Regions from separate parts of the Viridibacillus sp. NPDC093762 genome, predicted to be linked through region 3. Evidence: riboswitches for the same ligand, from Rfam matches in the RefSeq annotation. Region 3 holds a riboswitch; each other region holds the start of a gene.
The links. Region 3 has a riboswitch for cobalamin ahead of ACQKM9_RS04145 ((2Fe-2S) ferredoxin domain-containing protein). Riboswitches for the same ligand answer to the same signal wherever they lie in the genome.

Region 1 (5,350 bases), on a different contig from region 3:
CGCGATAACATTTTTTACATGTATACGCGTTTTTTCTTGTTGTCTTTCCAACAATTGATTTGAAAATTAATCGTATTCTTCAAGAACGATTTGTTGTTCAAAGCTCCAATAACGCACCTTTATATCGATTATTCCAATAAATATTAAGTGTTTTTATTCTGGCACAATCACAAATAGGTCTAAATATTATTCGCACCACAAAAAAAAATGAGCGCTCCCTTCAGCGCCCATCTTCATATTATTATTTCATTTTTTATAGTTCATCAAAACCATTATCTTGAACATTTACCTTCACATATTGACGTGAACGTTGTTCGAAGAAGTCAGTTTTCCCTAAATCAACATCTTCATAGGCTTTGATCCATTTCATAGGATTTTTGCGGTAGCCGTCAAAAGGTCTTTCATAGCCTAACTGTGAACAGCGTACATTCGTATAGAAGTAAATATAATCTTCTACATCATCTACATCTAAGCCATCAATTTTATCTCCAATGACTTCATGTGCCCATTCGATTTCAAGTGCAGCTGCTTCACGGAAAATATCTTCAACTTGCTTAGCTCGCTCTGGCGTATCGTATTCAGGATACTCTTCTAACAATTCTTTATAGATTTTAACGAATAGGTCAACATGAAGCTGTTCGTCGCGGTTTATATAGTTAATCATTGTACTCGTTGCTACCATTTTTTGATTGCGTGCTAAATGGTAGAAGAATGCGAAACCAGAATAGAAGAATAAACCTTCTAAAATGACGTCATAGACGATGGAATTTAACATATGGTCGATATTAGGTTCTTCAGAAAATGTTTTATATCCTTTAATAACGAAGTCATTTCGTTTTTCAAGGACTGGCTCTGTACGCCAGAAATCAAATACTTTATCTTGCTCATCTTTTGATACTAAACTTGAAAGAATATATGAGTAAGAATGGTTATGAATTACTTCCTGCTGTGCAAGGATAATCATTAAAGCATTTAAGCTAGAATCTGTTAAATAATCTGCCACTTTTCCTGCATAGTCTGTTTGAACACTGTCTAACATTGCAAGTAAACCGATTGTTTTCATAAATGCTTCTTTTTCATTCGCTGTTAATGTTGGGAACTCTTTAATATCATTCCCCATATTAATTTCGAAAGGAGTCCAAAAGTTACCTAACATCTTTTTATATTTTGGATACGCCCAGCTAAAACGAACATCATCCCAGTTTAATATATTTGAAGAGCTCCCGTTTACAATACCTGTTGAACGGTTTGGAGCTGTTTTATCCATTAATTGACGTTTTTCTAGTTTTGTCATCGTAGTTCCTCCTAGCTTGCACATGATTCACATTCTAATAGTTCAACCGATGTTGAGCGGACGTAGTATGTCGTTTTAATGCCCAGTTTCCAAGCATTTAAGTGCAATTCTAATAGTTCTTTAGCCTTGACAGTGTTTTGTACATATAAATTTAGCGAAATACCTTGGTCGATATGACGGGCACGTGCTGCGTTTTGTTTTAAAGTCCAATTTTGATCAATAAAGTAAGCAGATTTGTAATACCAAGTTGTTTCTTGGTTCAAATCAGGGACAGTTACCGGGATCTTATAATCCTTTTTCTCTTCAGAATAAGATTTTTGGAAGATCGGATCAATACTTGCCGTACTTCCTGCAATAATTGATGTTGATGAGTTCGGCGCAATAGCCATTACATAACCGTTACGCATACCATTTTCAGCAACTGCTTGTTGTAATGCAGTCCACTTTTCATCTTTATATTGTCGCTTTGAGAAGTATTCTCCTGTTTGCCATTCCGAACCTTCAAATAATGGATATTGGCCTTTTTCTTTTGCTAATTCCATTGATGCTTGAATTGTTAAATAAGCAATTTGCTCATAAAGCTTATCCGCAAATTCAACAGACTCCTCTGATTCCCATGTAATACTCTTCAGTGCCAATAAATGATGCCAACCGAATGTACCAAGACCGATACCACGATAACGGGCATTTGTACGTTCTGCTTGTGGAACAGGAATACGATTTAAGTCGATAACATTATCTAACATACGCACTTGAATTGGGATCAATCTTTCTAAAGCTTCAGCAGGGACAGCTCGTCCAAGATTGATAGATGATAAGTTACATACAACGAAGTCTCCAGGTTTGCGACGCGTTACAATGACATCATCTTCTAATGTAATTGACTCGAATTTAGTGGCGCTCATATTTTGGAAAATTTCTGTACATAGATTACTTGAGTAAATCATACCTTCATGCTTATTCGGGTTTTTACGGTTTACTTCATCACGATAGAACATGAACGGTACGCCAGTTTCTAATTGACTACGCATAATGCGTTTCATGATATCAATTGCTGGTACAGCTTCACGTGTTAATATCGGGTTCGCTAAGCAAGCTTCGTACTTTTCACGGAATGAACCTTGTCCACGTTTTTCGTCATAGTAATCTTCAAGATTAAAGCCCATTACTTCGCGAATTTCATGCGGGTCAAATAAGTGCCAATCTTCACGTGCTTCAACAGCCTCCATGAAAATATCTGGTAAGCTAACGCCTGTGAAAATATCATGTGCGCGCATACGTTCATCACCGTTATTTAATTTTAAATCAAGGAATGGGAATATATCTTTATGCCAAATATCAAGATAAATAGCAATCGCGCCTTGTCGTTGACCTAATTGATCTACTGATACTGCTGTATTATTTAATTGTTTAATCCAAGGAACAACACCGCTTGATGCCCCTTTAAAACCACGAATGGATGATCCACGGCTACGTACTTTCCCCATATAAACGCCGATACCACCGCCAAACTTCGAAAGTGTCGCAACATCAGTATTTGAATCATAAATACTTTGTAAGCTGTCATCAACTGTATCGATAAAGCAACTTGATAATTGACCATGTGTTTTACCTGCATTTGATAATGTAGGAGTAGCAGTCGTCATATATAAATTACTCATTGCCCAGTAAGATTCTTTAATTTTTGCAAGACGATCTGTTTTTTCATTCTGCATTAGAGTCATCGCTATAATCATCCAACGCTCTTGAGGTAATTCGATTGGTGTTTTGTCAAAGTCTCGAGTTACATAACGATCCAACAGTGTTTTCAATCCGATATATGTAAAGATTTCATCACGTTTAGGTTCAATCATTAAGCCAATCTCTTCAAGTTCCTGTTTTGTATATGACCTTGTTAAAGCTGGGTCATATAAACCTTTTTCGACAAGCTTCTTAACTTGTTTAGCAAATGCTGTGTATACCTGTCCTACTTCTAATTGACGTACTGTAGATGCTTCTTTATAAACACCCGCCAACAATAAGCGAGCTGCAACGAATGTCCAATATGTGTCTTCTTCATCTAAAAAGCTTAACGCTTCTAGGCTCATCGCCTTCGTCCATTCAGCATCAGTGCCTTCTGGATTCTTATTTTCCCAGCGTTCAGACTTTCTAATAAGCTGACTAATTTCCTCTCTACCAAACTCTTCCTCTAATCGAGATAATAATATTGCTCTTTCATATGTCATTAATTGGACCATATCGTCGTCTCCTTTTTTACAAATATAAAAAGCGATGAATCTGCCTTCTTCGGCAGAGCCATCGCTCTAGGTTTTAAAATTGGAAACAGGCGAAATCACAACAAAAAAATACTTTTGAAATCAAAAGTAAATTGTTCAATGTAAAGTCTCTCGCTTCCACTTCTCAACCCCCGAAGAAAGTGTCATCATGCGCAAAAAGGCAGGTCTACTGGCTCATGCATCATCCAACTGTCACCCTTCCCAAGCATTGCTCAGTGGTTAATTGACAGTCGTCCGCATTCACAGTTGCGGGGACAGCTTCGGTTTCTCTACCGAATTCCCTTTTAAACCGTATATGGTACCTTTTTTCGCTCACATACTATATATTGTGTTTTACTGATTAATCTAATCTAACATATTGTGTTCCTGTCAGACAAGTGGAAATGCTAAATTAAAGTAAATGAAAGCAAAAGACCTACGAAAAATGTTTTATTATTTCCTATAATGTCTATTTTTATTTTAAAAAACAGGAGGTTAGAATTGTTTTAAGTAAGAAAATAATAAAAAACTACCCAAAATTGTATTTTGGGTAGCATAATATCTATTTTAGTAACAATTAATCGTCTTCATACTCTTTTTCGAAATCAAGAATGGCACCAGTCTTAGCGTCAATTTCTAATTCGTATTCATACATACCATCTTTTACTTCAACTTCATAAACGCCGTCTTCTTCATCCAATTCAATTTTAGTAATGGTACCTTTTGCTTTTGTTAAAGCAATTTGAGAAGCTTTTTGCTCACTGATGAAAGGTGTTACTGGATTTGGTGTTTTTGTAATTCTTTCTTTATCAGTAATCATAACTTTCCCAGTTATTGCATCGACTTCGATATCATATTCATAATCAGTAGTTAAAATCTCAAAATCATATACTCCGTCTTCACGGTCATATTCAGCTTTTTTCACTGTACCATTAACACTTTTTAAAGCAATTTCTTTTGCTTTTTCAATACCTATTACTTTATTACTTGTTGATGGCTTTGAAGGCTTCTCGGTATTTCCAGTACTTGGAATACCCGGTTTAGTATTTGTGATTACATCGTCAGCTACTTCTGATTCTTTTTTAATAACATTTCCTGTTTTTGCATCGATTTCAAAATCATATTCTGTTGCACCATTAATAATTTCGATTTCGTATACGCCATCACTTTTATCTAGTTTGGCTTTTTGTACAGTACCACCAACATTATTTAATGCTATTTGTTTCGCTTTCTCTAAGCCAATCACTTTGCCAGTTACTACTTTTTTTGAAATCTTCTCTTTTTCTTTTTTCACAATTTTCCCTGTGTACGCATTGATATCAAAATCGTATTCATATCCAGCTCTAATGATTTCAATTTCGTAAATACCATCTTCTCGATCTAATTTTGCTTTTTTCACAGAACCTTTAACCGATTTTAATGCTATTTCTTTCGCTTTTGCTAAACCAATTACTTTTTTATTATTAACTGAATTAGATACTTTTGTTGTTTCTGTTTTCTTTTCAAGTAAATTCCCCGTTTTAGCATCTAATGTTAATTCGTATTCTTTACTTTTGCCTCTTACATCAACTTCATATACTTGAACACCTTTTTCTTTGTCCAATTCTACTTTGTATACTGTACCTTTTACGTAGCTAAGTGCCTTTTTCGAAATTTCTTTTGAAGATAAAATTTTACCTGAGTTAGTTTGAATACCCGCTGCCGCAACTACTCCAGAGACTGCAAGTGATCCCGTAATTGCTAATGCCGTAATCATTTTTTTCATAATTATCTTCCTCCTCTTTGTTGATACTTATACTTT
Region 2 (5,350 bases), on a different contig from region 3:
AACACTAGTACATGCTTTTCAAAACCTTCGTCTACTAAATACTGAATAGGAATTGGATCTGCTAATCCCCCATCATAGTATGGAGTACCATTTATCTTAATCTCTGGGAACAATACTGGAATTGCACACGTAGCGCGCAATAACGTACATTCCTTATCCATATCAAGTGCGTCCATATACTCTATTGCCCCTGTATACGCATTTGTAACACCAAATTTTACTGTTCCCTCGAATTGTTGGAATCTATCCCAGTCAAATTTATCTAGCTCATTTGGAATTATATTGTAAGCAAAGTCTAATCCAAATAAACTTCTTTCTCGCCAAAAATTCCGAATGCCTATATAGCGTTTGTCATGACGATAATTAACAAGAACGCGAAGTGAACGCTCTTTTTGCTCCGACACATATGAACAGGCATTAATAGCCCCTGCTGAAATACCGACAACATGTGGCATCATTATCTCTTCATCTAAAAAAGCATCGAGTACGCCTGACGTAAATAATGTACGGAATGTCCCGCCTTCAAGCACTAAACTTGTATCCTTCACATTGACCTGCATTGAATCACTCTTTCACTATATTTCTATTATTATTTTATCATATCACTTACACTTAGAATTAAGCGTAAACAGTATATTACACTTGTATTCAACCTCTGATTTATGTAATTGCCTAATATAATATATTACAATACAGCATATTTATGTTCCCAGAAGGAGAAGCATATAAATAGCTGCGTAAACAGGTAGTGCAATTGAAGTAATAAGATACATTGTCATCTCGCCTTTAGAAAGTTTTCTTTTCCACTTAGTTAATTTAAGCTGCTTACAATAAATAGCGCTCGAAATGAATAGTAATAAAAAAGCTAAATCTTTTATGTTTTCTAAAATAGTAATTAAATAATCAACTCCTTGAAGGTTTTGCACTACGTGAATTATCTGTAAATATCTCCAAAACCCTTCCAATTTAGGTGATTTAAGTTTTGTTTATCATTTGATCAAAACAATAATCAAATTAGACAGATCCAAATAAAAAGAAAAAGAGTAGCCCTCAAAGGCCGGTTTTTACCGACTTTTTGGACTGCCCTTTTTCATATGACCATTACTTCACTTTCACGCTAAGTTTGCTACTTTTATTTCCTGCTGGATCCTTCGCGTAAATTGATAGCTTAGAATTTGCTTTTTGTTTTTTGATTTTCACACTAAAATTACCTTTGCTGGATGCTTTAGCTGAGCCAATTTTTTTGTGTTTACTATTGTATATTGTAATTGTTGCTTTTGCTTCAGTTTTACCTTTTACTTTTGTAGTTTTCGAAGTGATTTTAGATACTGTTGGTTTTTTCGGTGCAATTTTATCTTTTACAATAATTGTTTTTGATACGCCTTTATTACCTACTGTATCTTTCGTTTTTACAACTAATTTTACGTTCTCTTTTTGTTTTGTAATCTTCAGCTTATAGTTACCTTTGCTACTCGCTTTTGTTGATGTAAGTAGTTTTGAGCCTTTATAAATAGAAACTGTTGCTTTAGCTTCTGTAGTTCCTTTTACAGTAGTTGTTTTGTTTGAAATTGTTCCTATTGTAAGTTTTGTTGGGCCGATTTTATCTAATACAGTAATTGTTTTTGTTACACCAGCATTGCCGGTTACATCTGTCGTCTTTACTACTAATTTCACATTCGCTTTTTGTGCAGGAATCTTTAACGTGTAAGTTCCTTTACTACTAGCTTTTGTTGATGTTAGAAGTTTAGTTCCATTGTATATTGAGACTGTTGCATTTGCTTCTGTTGTTCCTGTTACAGAAGTAGTTTTGTTTGAAATTGTACCCACTGTAAGTTCTGTTGGGCCTTCAGTATCTGGATTTTCCACTGGTGGATTAGTATTTGGTATTTCCCCATCTGCTAATCTTGCAAATGTTGATTTTCCATTCAATGCGTCTGCTAACGCAATGATTACTTGTTCAGTCGCCATTAAGTTAGTTTTAGTATCTTTGATCATCCATTTAAATGATCCGTCTTCTAATTGGTAATCATCAATCATTTTTTCAAGAATGTTAACTTTTTTACCGTCTTTTTCATAGCTCCATTTGTCCGTTGTTAAATCCTCTCCAGCTGAAGCTAGTCCCATAATAATACTTGCCATTGAGTTCGTATTATTAACAAAACCATCTTTTTGATATTTTGCATGAATACCGTCTACTGCTTTTTTAATAGATTCGTTAATTATTTCATTGGACTTATCAGCATTATTTAATAGCGTTAATGCCGTTAAATTCCAGCCTGTTACATCTAAGTCATCAGATGAACCAAATCCAGAGAATAATCCTGAATTATTTTGTTTCTTTAAAATTACTTCTAAATGTTTGGCTTTATCATAGTCTGCATTTGCTAATCCTAGCGCAATTGATGCCCAAGATTCACCATATGGTGTAAAAAAGCTACCATCAGCTTTTTGTTTATTTTGTAAATCTTCAACAATATTGCGTTGTCCAAGGCTGGTAGGATCTAACCCAAGAATATAAGCACCTATAATAGTACCTGCGTCTTCATTTGAAGTGCTTGAAGCAGCCGTTTTAGGTTTTACCCAATAAGATTGTTCACTTGTAACTTCTGAGCCCTCTGCCCACTTGTAGTTTTTAATATCCATACCTAGTGCATACATTGCTGATAATGACCAGTAGCCACTGTGGGAACTAATTACCCTAGAACTAATAGTTTGGTTGTTAGTAATATAATATTGTTTTGCCTTTTCTAGTGAGTTCACTAGTTTTTCTTTGATTACTTGTGGTGATGTTGTTTGAGATGCATTGTTTACTACCGTATTATTTTCAGCTTGAGCTGTAAACGGCGATAGTAGTGATAGTAGCATAACAAAAGCAAACATCATGCTAATTGAACGTTTTAACATTTGAATTCCTCCGATTTTATTTAGGTTTGTTGGATTCGGAATTCGGCTTTTTCATGCTAATAGATTAAATAACTTTCACTTATGTTTTAAATGAAGGAATTTAAAAGTTCTTAACAATGAAAAAAGCTATTTCCCCATAGAGAAATAGCATAAATACAAAGAAATATAGGACAACAGTTTTGTCTAATATAGATTGTTTTGCCGTAATCTCACTTTATTCCGAAGAGTAGATATACGCTCTGAATTAGATAGGTCTCCTGGCTTAGCATCAATTTACTCAAAGGACCTTCCCGTATAAAACAGTGGTATTTCCTTATTTCATCAGCATTTACAGTTGCGGATACAGCCTCGGCATTTCACCGAATTCCCTTTTATGTATGTACTACACCTAATTCTGGCATTCAATATTCACTTGTTATAAACTTATCATAATATTGAAAATTAATCTATTGGATAATGATTTATTTTTGATATTTTATCCATTTCATATCAAATTCTTATATTAATCAAAGAAGAATTGTATTTATCTCAATTCCAAAATTGTATTTATCAATGAATTTATCAATATTTGAACCGCATGAATCCTAAAAACATGTTAAAATTGAATATAATACTATTTTAATAGCGGAAATGAATAAAGGAGGCAAAAGGTGGCTAATTTTGGAGATATACTTATACTTTTTATTGTTATTGCTTTAATTATATTAGGTACGATTTCTTTTATGCTATTTATTAGAAGAATCATTATTAATACCACACCAAAGAATGAATCTACTGAACTAAATGAAAAATTAGATAGGATTATCACGTTATTGGAAAAACAATCCAAATAATTGTTATTCATTATAAAAAAACTAGCTGTCGAATCTTATATAAAATTCAACAACTAGTTTTTAAATTCTTTTAATTCTGCTTTGATAATAATGGACGATTATTTTGCCAAATAACTTCTACTGGAATATCGAAAAATGAAGAAAGTGTTGCACTTCCCAATGCTCTCCTTTTTCTACTTGCCAATTAATATTTTCTAGAATCCATTGCCCTTCTCTTTTCAAACTTACCTCTTTCATATGTAATACCATATAGAAAACCCCTATATATATATCCACTCTATTATAACTGAATATTCAAAACGATGGGATGTAAAAGAGAATAAGGTTAAGAAGTTATCAAAATAGTAAACTCCCTCATGTTCTTGGACAATAGGGGGTTTTCTACCTATTTGGCAAAAATTTGTGTTCCATATGTTGGATATTGAGCACCTTTACCCGAGACAACTATACCTATTCCAACTTTTTGATAATTGGGTGATAGAATATTTGCTTTATGGCCAGGGGAATTCATCCATCCTTTCATGAAACTCGTTGCTGTTGGATAACCTGCTGCAATATTCTCTCCTGATGCATATGTGTTATAATCAGATCCTTTTAGGAGGTTAGACCAGCTTCCATAAGTTGGGCTTGTATGGCTGAAATAGCGATTTTTCTCCATATCTAATGATCGAATTATCGCAAGCTTTGTTAGTTTTGGATCTTGCTTTAAAGGCTTCAAATTCTTTTTTGCACGTTCTTTATTTAAAATAGTAACTATTTGGTCTTGCATTTTTTTATTTCCTAAATCACTGTAACTATCGACAAATTCCCCAGATTTAATCCAGTATGTCTTGCTACCTTTTTTAACTTTAATCCAACCATTTGTATTGGCAGCACTCACTTTATATATTCCAGCTGGAAGTTTCGTTGCTGATTTAGATCCTTTTTCTTTTTTATAAGTCGTTGTTTTTTTTGAAAGATAGACATAATCACCAGTAAAACCGTCTTTTATCCACTTTTTATCTTTTGTTTGCATCCATTTATCTTTAGTTGTTTTTATAATCGTTACTTTCTTTTTTGCAGCTACTGTAGATTTTCTTCCATATCCACCTTGCTTAGTAAACAACCTACTCTTTTCAGTAAGCGTTACTTGTTTTGTTTTTGAAGCACTTGCTTTAGCATATTGAGGGCTTGCTAAACCTCCTAAAAAGATCATAGCCATGAAAATGACGCTTAGTTTTTTCAGCATGTTATTCACCTTAATTCCTCCGAATCAAATTTTTAATACGATATTTTCAATGTAATTAACACTCTCAATAGTCTTTTAGGAGAGTTCGACATTAAATATAGCTGTTTTATTAATATCAATAAAAAAAGAATCGTATAGACCACAATTTGTATTCACTATATCATATTATCAAATTTTTATGGTCTTGATGGCCAAATATAGTTTTATGTTATTATCACTTCAAATTTATATAGGCATTTAGAACCACTCTTAGAAGACTATTTATTTATCTCCTATCTGTTGTATACTAGTTTCATATAGCAAGAGAGTGAGAGAATGTATGATTTCATTTATTTTAACTACAAAACGCCTTTTAAAGGCTTTAATCCGTGCTTTTAAACAACCG
Region 3 (5,350 bases):
ACAGATACAATACTAATTGAAATGAGTCCAATTACTACCCAATTTCTTTTAGAAAATGAATATTCATTCTCTAATAATTTTATATCTTCCGTATAGCACCGAGAATTCATCGCAATAATTAATTCTTTAGAACGCTGAAACACATGGACAAATAAGGAGGAAACAAGTAACCCTAACGAATTAATACTTTGTTTTACAGTTAAATAACCAAGACGAGAATTTTGTGCTTGATGAATTTTAAGTGATGTTTCCAAAAAAACAAAAATGAAGCGATATGTGATCTCGGTTAATTCGATTAATAATGCTGGTACTTTCAGCTTACTTAAGACATGTAAAATATCATGTACAGGTGTAGTCAATGTTAAGAAGTATAAGCAACTAATACTACTTAGCACTGTAAAAAATAATTGAATTGCCGTCTCAACACTATTTTCCGTAATAAAAATATGTAATCCTAGAAATTTAGTTGTCCAAAGTGATGAGGTAATTAAGGAATAGTTACTTGAAAATGAAATCAAAATGGTCAGCATACTCGATAATAGGAAAAAACTAGGTACTAATAATAACTTGAAATAATATTTAAAAGGAATTTTTGCACCTAAAATTGTAAAAGCACTCATCACAATAAGTGTGATGAGTGATACAAGTGTGTCTCTCACAGTTAACGAAAATAACATCAGAAAAAAGGTAAATACCATTTTTTCTATTGGATGAATATGCTGCCAACGATTCATATAAGCATATTTATCAATAAGAAGCATCTTATATTTGCCCCTCTTTATTTTTAACAGTATCTTTTCGTTTGTATTTACCTCTTGTTAAACCAACAAAGTAACCGATAAAGCCAGCACCAATCGCTGCTTGAAGACAGAATAATAGACTTTCGATTTCACCACTTGGTGGTTCCCAAATACTTGAGAACCAAGGCTCATAAGAAGCATTTATTTCACCAATGGCAGCTTCAGCTTCACCATCAGCCCCTCCGAATTCAGCTCCTTTTTGAATGAAAAGAGGGAAGATTGCAAGAATGACAACGATTGAGATTAGTATTAGATTTTTTTTCAACGTTGTTCAGCCCCTTTCGAGAGAACGCGCAGCGCTTTTAGCTCAGCTACGTTGTATTTTTTTAAGAAATTCATAATGACCACAGTTAAAATACCTTCAGAAATAGCTAAAGGAATTTGCGTTAATGCGAAAATACTACTGAATTTAGTGAAAGAAGCAAAGAATCCACCGACTTCAGAAGGGAAAGCAAGTGCTAATTGAATAGAAGTGACTAGATAAGTGCCAAGATCACCTAAAGTTGCAGCCAAAAATACAGCAAATGCAAAAGGTAAGCCTGCTTTAGAAGTCCCTTTGTATACACCGTAAGCAATTAGAGGACCAACGACTGCCATTGAAAAAGCATTTGCACCAAGTGTAGTTAAGCCACCGTGAGCTAAAAGCAATGATTGGAATAAAAGAACAATAAAACCTACAATACTCATTGCAAATGGTCCAAATAATACAGTTCCTAAACCTACACCAGTAGGGTGAGAACAACTACCTGTAACAGAAGGGATTTTAAGTGCAGATAAAACAAAAGCAAAAGCCCCAGATAAGCCAAGCATCATTTTAGTATCTGGATTTTCCTTAATTGTTTTACTTATTGATCGGAAACCAATAATCAAAAACGGAATTGTTACTGCCCACCAAAAGATAGCCCATTCAACAGGTAAGAACCCCTCCATAATGTGCATGGCAAATGCTTGTTTTGGAACAATCATGACAAATGCTAAAAAGTAGATTATTTTCCAGATAAATATTAATTTTAACTTATTCATATTATTCTCCCTTTTGTTTATGTATTTTTATTGGATATACAGTGATATACAAATAACACCTCCTATGAAATACCTCTCTAGATAGGGCGTACAGCAATTTTTTTAAATAAAAAAGCACCTCTTTCATAGAAAGAAGTGCGTGAAGGAAAAGTCATCAAAAAATAAGACTTACTCACTTTCACACCCATCCTCGTAGGTTGAAACAGTTCCTCACTTTATGGCAGGTCTCCTGGCTTAGATTCATCATTTTGCTACAGCCTTCCCGTCATTTGACAGTGACATCTTGTAGCAAAACTCCTCAATACAGTGGCGGGACCGCGCCGGATTAACACCGACTTCCCTTTTCAGTTAAACGCTAATTTAACACCATAAAGTTTATTGAATTGTTTGATTTCAGAATATAGTGTATCATGGGAAATTTCTTTCTACTAGATTTTTTTTATGTGATTTTCAAAAATATTGAAAATGAGTAGTAAAGTAGATATAACTGTTTTGAACGACTTTATATAGGTGAAAATGCAAACTTTAAATTATGACAAGATAATATTCATAAAAAAACTATTTGAATCTAGTAAAATTTAGTATATGATAGTTACAGATTTAGAATTTACTGAATAATACAATTGAATATCAAATTTAAAAGTGCCGACATGTTTGGACTATTGAGCATGTTGGATAATAGGGAAATCGGTTAGAATCCGATGCAGCCCCCGCTACTGTACCGCTGATGAAATGATAATACTCACTGGTGAAATACTGGGAAGAGATCAAAGTAAAGTGACGCGTAAGCCAGGAAACCTGCTTTTATAATTATGAACGATACTTTTCGGAGGGAAAGGTGAAGGCTACAGTGGACGACGCTTATTTTTTGTGTTGTCTGAATAATCTAGTTTTTAAACCTTAATTCTTTGAATTAAGGTTTTTTTATTTGCCAAAATAGATAACTAGTTGCCAATTCACCCTATTTCCATAGATTTTTCTTGAAAAATGATGAACATCGTATGGGAGGAACACTATGACAACTTGGAATTTAGAAAGTATGAAAAGCCATTTGCTTATTTGCAATGGCAGTAGTTGTTTGAAGAAAGGCGCGGAAGAGGTAACGCTGGCAGTCAGAGATGAGATTGCTATGCTTGAGATTGACGAACAAATACATACTACTCGAACTCGCTGTAATGGGCGTTGCAAAGATGCCTGTGTCGTAATTGCATATCCACAAGGTACTTGGTATAAAGCTGAATCTCCTGAAATTGGTCGTCAAATTGTACGTGATTGTATGGATCAGCAAGTTGCACCTCATGTTGTATACCAAACAATTAATGGCAACATGACGCAAAACCCGACATCAGGAGCGATTAAAGGTATTTCGAAAAACAAATAGTTAGATGTAACGAAAAGGAGATGTTTGAATGTCGCAACTTGGAAAACTTTATGTAGTCGGTTTTGGTCCAGGTGATTTTAAACATATTACAACTAGAGCAGTTGAAGCATTGCAAGAAAGTGATTTCATTATCGGTTATAAAACGTACGTTGAACTCATTCAAGATTTAATTGATAGTAATACAGCAGTCATCAGTACAGGTATGACTGAAGAAGTTTCTCGGGCTCAAGAAGCTGTAAGACAAGCTGAAAATGGTAAAAAAGTGGCAGTTATTTCAAGTGGAGATTCCGGTGTCTACGGAATGGCCGGACTAGTTTATGAAGTGTTAATCGAAAAGGGATGGACAGAAGAAACTGGTGTTGAAATTGAAGTTATTCCTGGTATTTCGGCTATTAACTCTTGTGCTTCTTTACTTGGCGCACCAGTCATGCATGATTCATGTACGATCAGCTTAAGTGACCATCTAACTCCATGGGATTTAATAGCAAAACGTGTGGAAGCTGCGGCAATGGCGGATTTTGTAATAGCTCTTTACAATCCACGTAGTGGCCGTCGTACACGCCAAATTGTCGAAACACAACGTATTTTACTACAGTATCGTTCACCTGAAACACCAGTAGGGTTAGTAAAAAGCGCCTATCGTGATAGACAAAATATCATCATTACTAATTTAAAAGATATGTTGAATCATGATATTGGCATGTTAACGACAGTTGTCATCGGCAATTCATCGACATTTTTGTATGACAATAAGATGATTACACCTCGTGGTTACCAAAGAAAGTACACATTGAATGCCGAAAAACAACCACTTAAACCACATCAACGCTTGAAAGAAGAGGCTGAGCCATGGGCAATGGACCAAGAAACCGGTATTCAGCGTAGTCAAAATATTGAAAGTACACCTGCTTTAGAAAGAGCCCAGCTACAGTCAGTTATAAAAACAGAACCAAAACCTGAAATTAGCTCTTTTGAAATGGCATTAGATGCATTAACTCGTGTGACGGGTCAACAAGTGGAAACTCAAACTACTTTTGTACAACAAGAAATGGAATCTATTTTCGAATTAGCCGTAAGCCCTGGGGTTGCCAATAAAAGATTTACACCAAAACAAATGTTGACATTAGCTGAAGTAGTTGGAGAAAAAGGGACAATGGAATATACACCAAATCATAATATTCTTTTGAAAATTCCAACAACAATACCAGATATCATTACAGCTAAACTGCAAGAAGCAAACTTTATTCTGTCACCAGTAGGTGATGTTGTCACAATAAAAGCATGTGATTTCTGTAATGGTGAAAAAACTGGCGGTATTCCATATGCAGAGGAACTTCAAGAAAAACTTGGCGGTCTGAACATGCCTAAAGAATTTAATATCGGTTTTAATGGCTGTGGTATGGCATGTTACAAAGCTGTGATGGAGGACGTCGGAATTGTCTATCGAAAAGGTAAATTTGATCTTTTTGTAGGTGCGAAACCAGTTGGTAGAACGGCTCATCCAGGACAACCGGTAGCAGAGGGCATCGAGCCTGAGAAAATTGTAGAAGTTGTCAGCAATATTGTTGAAGAATATCGTCAAAACGCACATCCGAACGAGCGCTTGTTCAAATACTTCAAACGTGTGAAGCGAATTCAAGGATTTAACTATCAAGATATGTCACCAAAAATTGAAATTGAACCTGCACCTTGCGGGGATTAACACTAAGGGGGAATTGTATTTATGAAAGCCATATTATTCGTAGGTCATGGTAGTCGTTTAGCAGAAGGTAATGCAGAGGTTAACAAATTTGTTGAGCAATTAAAGCCAACTTTAGATGATCAACTACTAGTAGAATCTTGTTTTTTAGAATTCGCATCACCAAACATTGCGCAGGGAATTGATAATTGTGTTGCTAAAGGTGCAACAGACATCCATGTTATTCCGATTATTTTATTACAAGCGGGACATTCGAAAATTCATATTCCAGCAGCGATTGACGAAGGTAAAGCAAAATATCCTACTGTAGAAATTACATATGGTCGTCCACTAGGTGTACATGAATCCATTTTCTCAATTTTAAAAGAGCGGTTAACAGAAGCTGGTTTCAATCATGAAGAGGAAAATAAAGATACAGCTATTTTATTAATCGCACGTGGTGGTAGT
Region 4 (5,350 bases), on a different contig from region 3:
GGTTATGGATTAACCGAAGCTGGTCCCAATAATTTTGTTATTCAACCAGAGGAGGCCGCAATAAAACTAGGATCTGTCGGAAAGTGTATGCAATTTAATGAAGTTAAAATTCAAGCTCCGAATGGTCGAGAATGCAGACGTGATGAAGTAGGAGAACTATATATTAAAGGAAAGCATATGTTCAGCGAATATTGGAAGAATCCACAAGAGACAGCTAAAACTATTATTAATGGATGGCTTCGTACTGGTGATTTAGCGAAGATGGATCAGGACGGGGATATTTATATCGTAGGACGAGTAAAAGAAATGATTATTTCAGGAGGGGAAAATGTCTATCCTCAAGAGGTGGAACAATGTATTATTACTCATCCAAAGGTGAAAGAGGTCGCAGTTATAGGAATTGCTGATTGTCACTGGGGTGAAATCGTTACGGCTTTTATCGTATCTGATGATGCATTTAATAATGTTAAAGAAATTCAAGACCTTTGTAGAAGTCATCTAGGTAGTTATAAAATCCCTCGGAATATTTATTTTATCCCTGAACTACCAAAAACACATGTAGGGAAAATTGATAAAAAGAAGCTTCAAACAATTCAAATGTAAACGGTCTGTTGATTATTAACGGGTTCGAAATTGAGGAGTAAAAATATAAATAACCATTAAGAAAGGGGTGCAATTAGCACCTCTTGTACATCTATTTTAGCGATTAAATTAGACCTAAATTGGTTATCTTTTGATAATCTCATTATTTCACTAAATTGTCTTTAATGCTTCCTGAAGTTTTTTCACTACCCTTGATAAACCTAATATTGAATTTGTTGTATCGAATTTTTCAATATCAAAGGAATGATTTGCATTTTGGACAATCTCTATCTTTAAATTTGAGTTACTTAATTGTTCAATTTTATTTGAATTGAAATGATAAAATAAACGAAGTGCCAACTTCTCTTTAATAGAAATCGGCACTTCGTTTATTCGCTATAAGTTATTGTGTCGCTTTTGGTGGTAGGCACACGTCACATTTACGTTGGTTATTATTTTTAAATTTCGTAAATGTTTTTCAAAGTTGCTATCACATGCACATTAAAATAGTAACTTTTGAGAAAAACCGTGATATTCCGTCGTTAGCAACTTACTTTCCGAATTGTTCTCAACAAATTCTTTAATTTTACCAATCGTCCATTGTTTATTCAATCTCTTACACCTCCATATTTCTCGCTATGCGGAGGCTTTTCTTGGCATCCGTTCAATTATAAGCAAAAGTAGTAATTATCTTAAGTTCCTCATTATTACATGAGCTGGTACTCAATTAAACAGATGGAGGTTATCTTATTAAACTAAACTGCCTCGTTAGTTGAATATCAGTAAGTTACAAATATATGTATATTACAAATTCTTCTAAATCCATTATTTAAAATAGTCGAATATGCTACTTAAAAAGCATCTGAGGATAGGTATTTTTGTTTCCACTTAATGATTTAACGATATTAGCTATTGTTAATCTGTTAATTACTATGTCAATTGCGAAAAAAACCTTATTTAGTAAACAATAATAAAAGGTTTAAATCATATGCGATTGGAATCCAAAATTGATACTTTAATTAGTTTTAGTACTCTTAAAGCGAACCAGTTATTTATAATCAGGTTATTTTTTATTGTTAAGCATAAATGTGGAATTTTCCACTTTAGGTGTAAGGCAATGTAACGTAACGTTTACAACCAGCAACGATATGTGTAACTGCAAAAAAAAACGTGCAAATTTTTGTGGTAAAACTTTTGAATAAAATTAAGTCTTAAAATTGATATAGCTTTAAGTTGTAATAACGAATATACTTTATATTAGGAAAACTTTTTTTATTTGCACAAAAAATTACATATAGTATTGGAATAGGTGTGTTCGTTTAAAACGAATACTTAATAGGGAAGTCGGTGAAAATCCGACATGGTCCCGCCGCTGTAAGGGTGAGTCTCATGCAAGAAAGTCACTGGATAATATCCGGGAAGACGCATGGAGGCTATGAACCTAAGTCAGAAGACCTGCCTGTTCTAAAAATGCTGATAAACCTACGGGAGATAGGGAGGTGTTAGAGTGCTAGGAGACAAAATTGTTCTGAAACTATAAGCATTGCTGACCTTTTTTATCGGGTTAGGAATGCTTTTTTGTTTGCCAATATTTTATGGTAATAAAATTTTATAGTTGAAGGTGAGAAAAAGTGTTATTCAAACGATCAAAATTATTAAGTCTTCTCTTTTTACTATTATTAATGTTCTTAACGAGTTGCAGTAATACTCCCAAAGGTTCAGAAACTACTTCACTTAAAGGTAATGAGAAAGTTGTTACATTTTCTATGACTGGAGATATAGGCGATTTAAATCCACATACATATTTTCCAAATGAGTTTTTTGCACAAGCAATGGTATATGAGCCCCTTGTGTATTACGGGAAGGGTGGGGATATTCAGCCTTGGTTAGCAAAGAGCTGGGATATTTCAAAAGACGGCAAAGAATATGTGTTCCATCTGAGAAAAGATGTAGAGTTTTCTGATGGCTCGAAATTTAATGCGGCAATTGTTAAGAAGAATTTCGATACGATTTTAAATAATCATAAACAACATGAATGGGTAGAGTTAATTAACCAAATTAAAGATACAGCAGTAGTGGATGAATATACTTTTAAGCTTACTTTGAACAATTCTTATTATCCAACTCTACAAGAATTAACATACATAAGACCTTTGAGATTTGTTGGAGAAGCTGCTTTTCCTGACAGCCAAGATACATTTAAGGATGGTCTTAAATCTCAAATTGGTACAGGGCCATGGGTACTGAGCGAATATAAGAAAAATGAATATGCATTATTCGAAAGAAATGAAAAGTACTGGGGTACTAAACCAAAAGTAGATAAGGTTGTTGTTAAGGTCATTACTGACGGAGAATCTAGAGTATTAGCATTTGAGAAAAATGAACTTGATTTTATTTTTGGTAATGGGGTCATCAGTCAAGATTCATTCCAATTTTTAAAGGATTCAGGGAAATATGAAACTAAGTTGTCAGAGCCTACAGCTACAAGAACGCTTCTTTTTAATACAAATAAAGAAGCAACTAAAGACCATAAAGTACGTTTAGCGCTGAACTATGCATTTAATAAACAGGCTGTGATCGATAATATTTTTTATGGTATGGAAAAAAAAGCAGATACATTGTTTCCACCTGTATTGGATTACACAAAAATTGACATAGATCCATATGAGTATGACACAGCAAAAGCAGAGCAGTTATTAGATAAAGCAGGGTGGAAAAAAATAGAGGGTAAACCGTTTAGAGAAAAAGACGGAAAAGAACTGCAGCTAGAATTCCTTTTTAATAGTACAGATAATATCCAAAAGTCGATCGCAGAATTTGTGCAAGGTGATTTTAGAAAACTAGGAATTGATATTAAGTTGAATAGTCAGGAAACTAATACTTTCTGGAAAACGGCATTCCAAGGCAATTACGACATATTATTTACCTCAACATGGGCCGTACCTTTTGATCCACATTCTTATTTAGCTTCAATTACAACAGATTCAGAAAATGGTGGTCCAGATTATACTGCTTTATTGGGGTTACCAGAGAAGAAAGAAATAGACGAGAAGATTAAAAAAGTGCTTTTAACTACAGATGAAAAAGAAAGAAAAATGTTGTATACCGATATTTTAACAACTTTGCATGAGCAAGCGGTATACTTACCGATATCTTATCAATCCAATGTAGCGGTTTATCATAAAAATATTAAAGGATTAGATTTTTTGCCTCAAGAAGCAGAGGTACCTTTAACTACAATAGATGTTGAATGATGGAAGGATTATTAATAACAACAACTTAAGGAGTACTACATGAGTTGGTTTATAGTTAAGCGTTTCGCAAGTCTTGTTCCAATATTATTAGGAATCTCAATTATCACTTTTATCTTACTGCACTTAATTCCTGGAGATCCAGCAGTAGCTTATTTAAGGTTATCGAATATTCCGCCTACTGATGAGGCTGTGGCTGCTCTTCGACTTGAGCTTGGATTAAATAAGCCTTTATATATCCAGTATTTTGAGTGGTTAGGAAATGTAATTCAACTTGATTTAGGGATTTCATTTGTGTCTAAGAATACAGTTTGGGACGAGATGTTGTTACATTTAGTTCCAACAATTCAACTAACATTAGCTGCGTTTTTCTTTATTGTAGTTATTAGCTTACCAATAGGAATGCTATCGGCTATCTACAAAGGAAAATGGATAGATCAATTTAGCAGAATAATAGCTTTTGTTAGTGTTTCTATGCCTACATTTTGGTTTGGTTTTCTATTAATCTATTTTTTATCATTAAAGTTAGATTTATTACCCGTTTTGGGGAGGGGGACACTAGAACATGTAGTGCTTCCTTCCTTAACGCTTGCTTTTGGCTATATTGGCACAAATATACGATTACTTCGAGCGAGTATGCTTGAAAATATAAATGAACCATTTGTTATATATGCAAGAGCGAGAGGTTTGCGTCAAGGGAAAATCATTAGTAGACATGTGTTAAAAAAGTCCCTCCTTCCTGTAGTGACTGGGCTAGGTATGAGTTTTGGAAATATGCTAGGTGGAGCAGTTATTGTTGAAACCATTTTCGCTTGGCCAGGAATGGGACAATTATTTGTCTCGTCCATTATAAATCAAGATTATCCAATGATCCAGGGCTGTGTATTATTTATGACTGTAATCTTTGTGGTCTGTAATCTTTTAGTTGACCTTACATATTCCTTACTAGACCCCCGTATTCGATTGGAGGGAGTGGAATGAGACCGATTGTAAAGTTGAATCGAAAGCTGATAAATCATAAGCTCATGACGATTAGCAGTATCATTATTTTACTTATGATTGGAGTAGCCCTCTTTGCTCCTTTTTTGGCTCCTAATGATCCGAACTTTGTTGATATCGCTCAGAAACTACAAGGCCCTTCCTCTCAGTTTCCATTAGGGACTGACCATTTAGGGAGATGTATATTATCGCGATTAATCTTTGGAACACAGACTTCGCTCGGAACAGCCATCCTTGTCATAGGATTTATGATGATGATTAGTGTTCCACTTGGCATTTTTGCAGGATATGTTGGTGGTAAGGTAGATTATCTCTTTATGAGAATCTGTGACATCCTCATGGCATTCCCAAGCTTTCTTCTTTCATTAGCTTTGGTTGGCATATTGGGGCCGGGGATTTTTAATCTAATTTTGGCAATGGTGCTTGTTCAATGGGTTTATTATGCTCGTGTCATTCGAGGAATGGTGCTCAGTGTTAAGGAACAAAACTTTATATTAGCAGCCAAAATATGTGGCACT

Region 1: it holds a riboswitch for cobalamin, as region 3 does, so the genes downstream of both, ACQKM9_RS07300 (ribonucleoside-diphosphate reductase subunit alpha) here and ACQKM9_RS04145 ((2Fe-2S) ferredoxin domain-containing protein) in region 3, are expected to answer to the same signal.
Region 2: it holds a riboswitch for cobalamin, as region 3 does, so the genes downstream of both, ACQKM9_RS13025 (Ig-like domain-containing protein) here and ACQKM9_RS04145 ((2Fe-2S) ferredoxin domain-containing protein) in region 3, are expected to answer to the same signal.
Region 4: it holds a riboswitch for cobalamin, as region 3 does, so the genes downstream of both, nikA (nickel ABC transporter substrate-binding protein) here and ACQKM9_RS04145 ((2Fe-2S) ferredoxin domain-containing protein) in region 3, are expected to answer to the same signal.

What each region holds. Positions count from the first base shown of each region.
Region 1 is NZ_JBNNUK010000004.1:67,571-72,920, forward strand. It holds gene ACQKM9_RS07290 (methyl-accepting chemotaxis protein) at 1-11, opposite strand, end outside; gene ACQKM9_RS07295 (ribonucleotide-diphosphate reductase subunit beta) at 254-1,294, opposite strand; gene ACQKM9_RS07300 (ribonucleoside-diphosphate reductase subunit alpha) at 1,306-3,531, opposite strand; cobalamin riboswitch at 3,713-3,891, opposite strand; gene ACQKM9_RS07305 (PepSY domain-containing protein) at 4,127-5,314, opposite strand.
Region 2 is NZ_JBNNUK010000009.1:136,219-141,568, reverse strand. It holds gene ACQKM9_RS13035 (patatin-like phospholipase family protein) at 1-560, opposite strand, end outside; gene ACQKM9_RS13030 (hypothetical protein) at 702-926, opposite strand; gene ACQKM9_RS13025 (Ig-like domain-containing protein) at 1,102-2,904, opposite strand; cobalamin riboswitch at 3,135-3,311, opposite strand; gene ACQKM9_RS13020 (DUF4083 family protein) at 3,555-3,737, shown strand; gene ACQKM9_RS13015 (hypothetical protein) at 3,855-3,986, opposite strand; gene ACQKM9_RS13010 (CAP domain-containing protein) at 4,123-4,965, opposite strand; gene ACQKM9_RS13005 (ion channel) at 5,285-5,350, shown strand, end outside.
Region 3 is NZ_JBNNUK010000002.1:62,258-67,607, forward strand. It holds gene cbiQ (cobalt ECF transporter T component CbiQ) at 1-761, opposite strand, end outside; gene ACQKM9_RS04135 (energy-coupling factor ABC transporter substrate-binding protein) at 763-1,065, opposite strand; gene ACQKM9_RS04140 (energy-coupling factor ABC transporter permease) at 1,062-1,823, opposite strand; cobalamin riboswitch at 2,026-2,209, opposite strand; cobalamin riboswitch at 2,447-2,643, shown strand; gene ACQKM9_RS04145 ((2Fe-2S) ferredoxin domain-containing protein) at 2,839-3,204, shown strand; gene cobJ (precorrin-3B C(17)-methyltransferase) at 3,233-4,906, shown strand; gene ACQKM9_RS04155 (sirohydrochlorin chelatase) at 4,928-5,350, shown strand, end outside.
Region 4 is NZ_JBNNUK010000009.1:64,785-70,134, forward strand. It holds gene ACQKM9_RS12620 (class I adenylate-forming enzyme family protein) at 1-603, shown strand, start outside; gene ACQKM9_RS12625 (hypothetical protein) at 754-966, opposite strand; partial or broken gene ACQKM9_RS12630 (hypothetical protein) at 986-1,194, opposite strand; cobalamin riboswitch at 1,873-2,059, shown strand; gene nikA (nickel ABC transporter substrate-binding protein) at 2,214-3,836, shown strand; gene nikB (nickel ABC transporter permease) at 3,876-4,814, shown strand; gene nikC (nickel transporter permease) at 4,811-5,350, shown strand, end outside.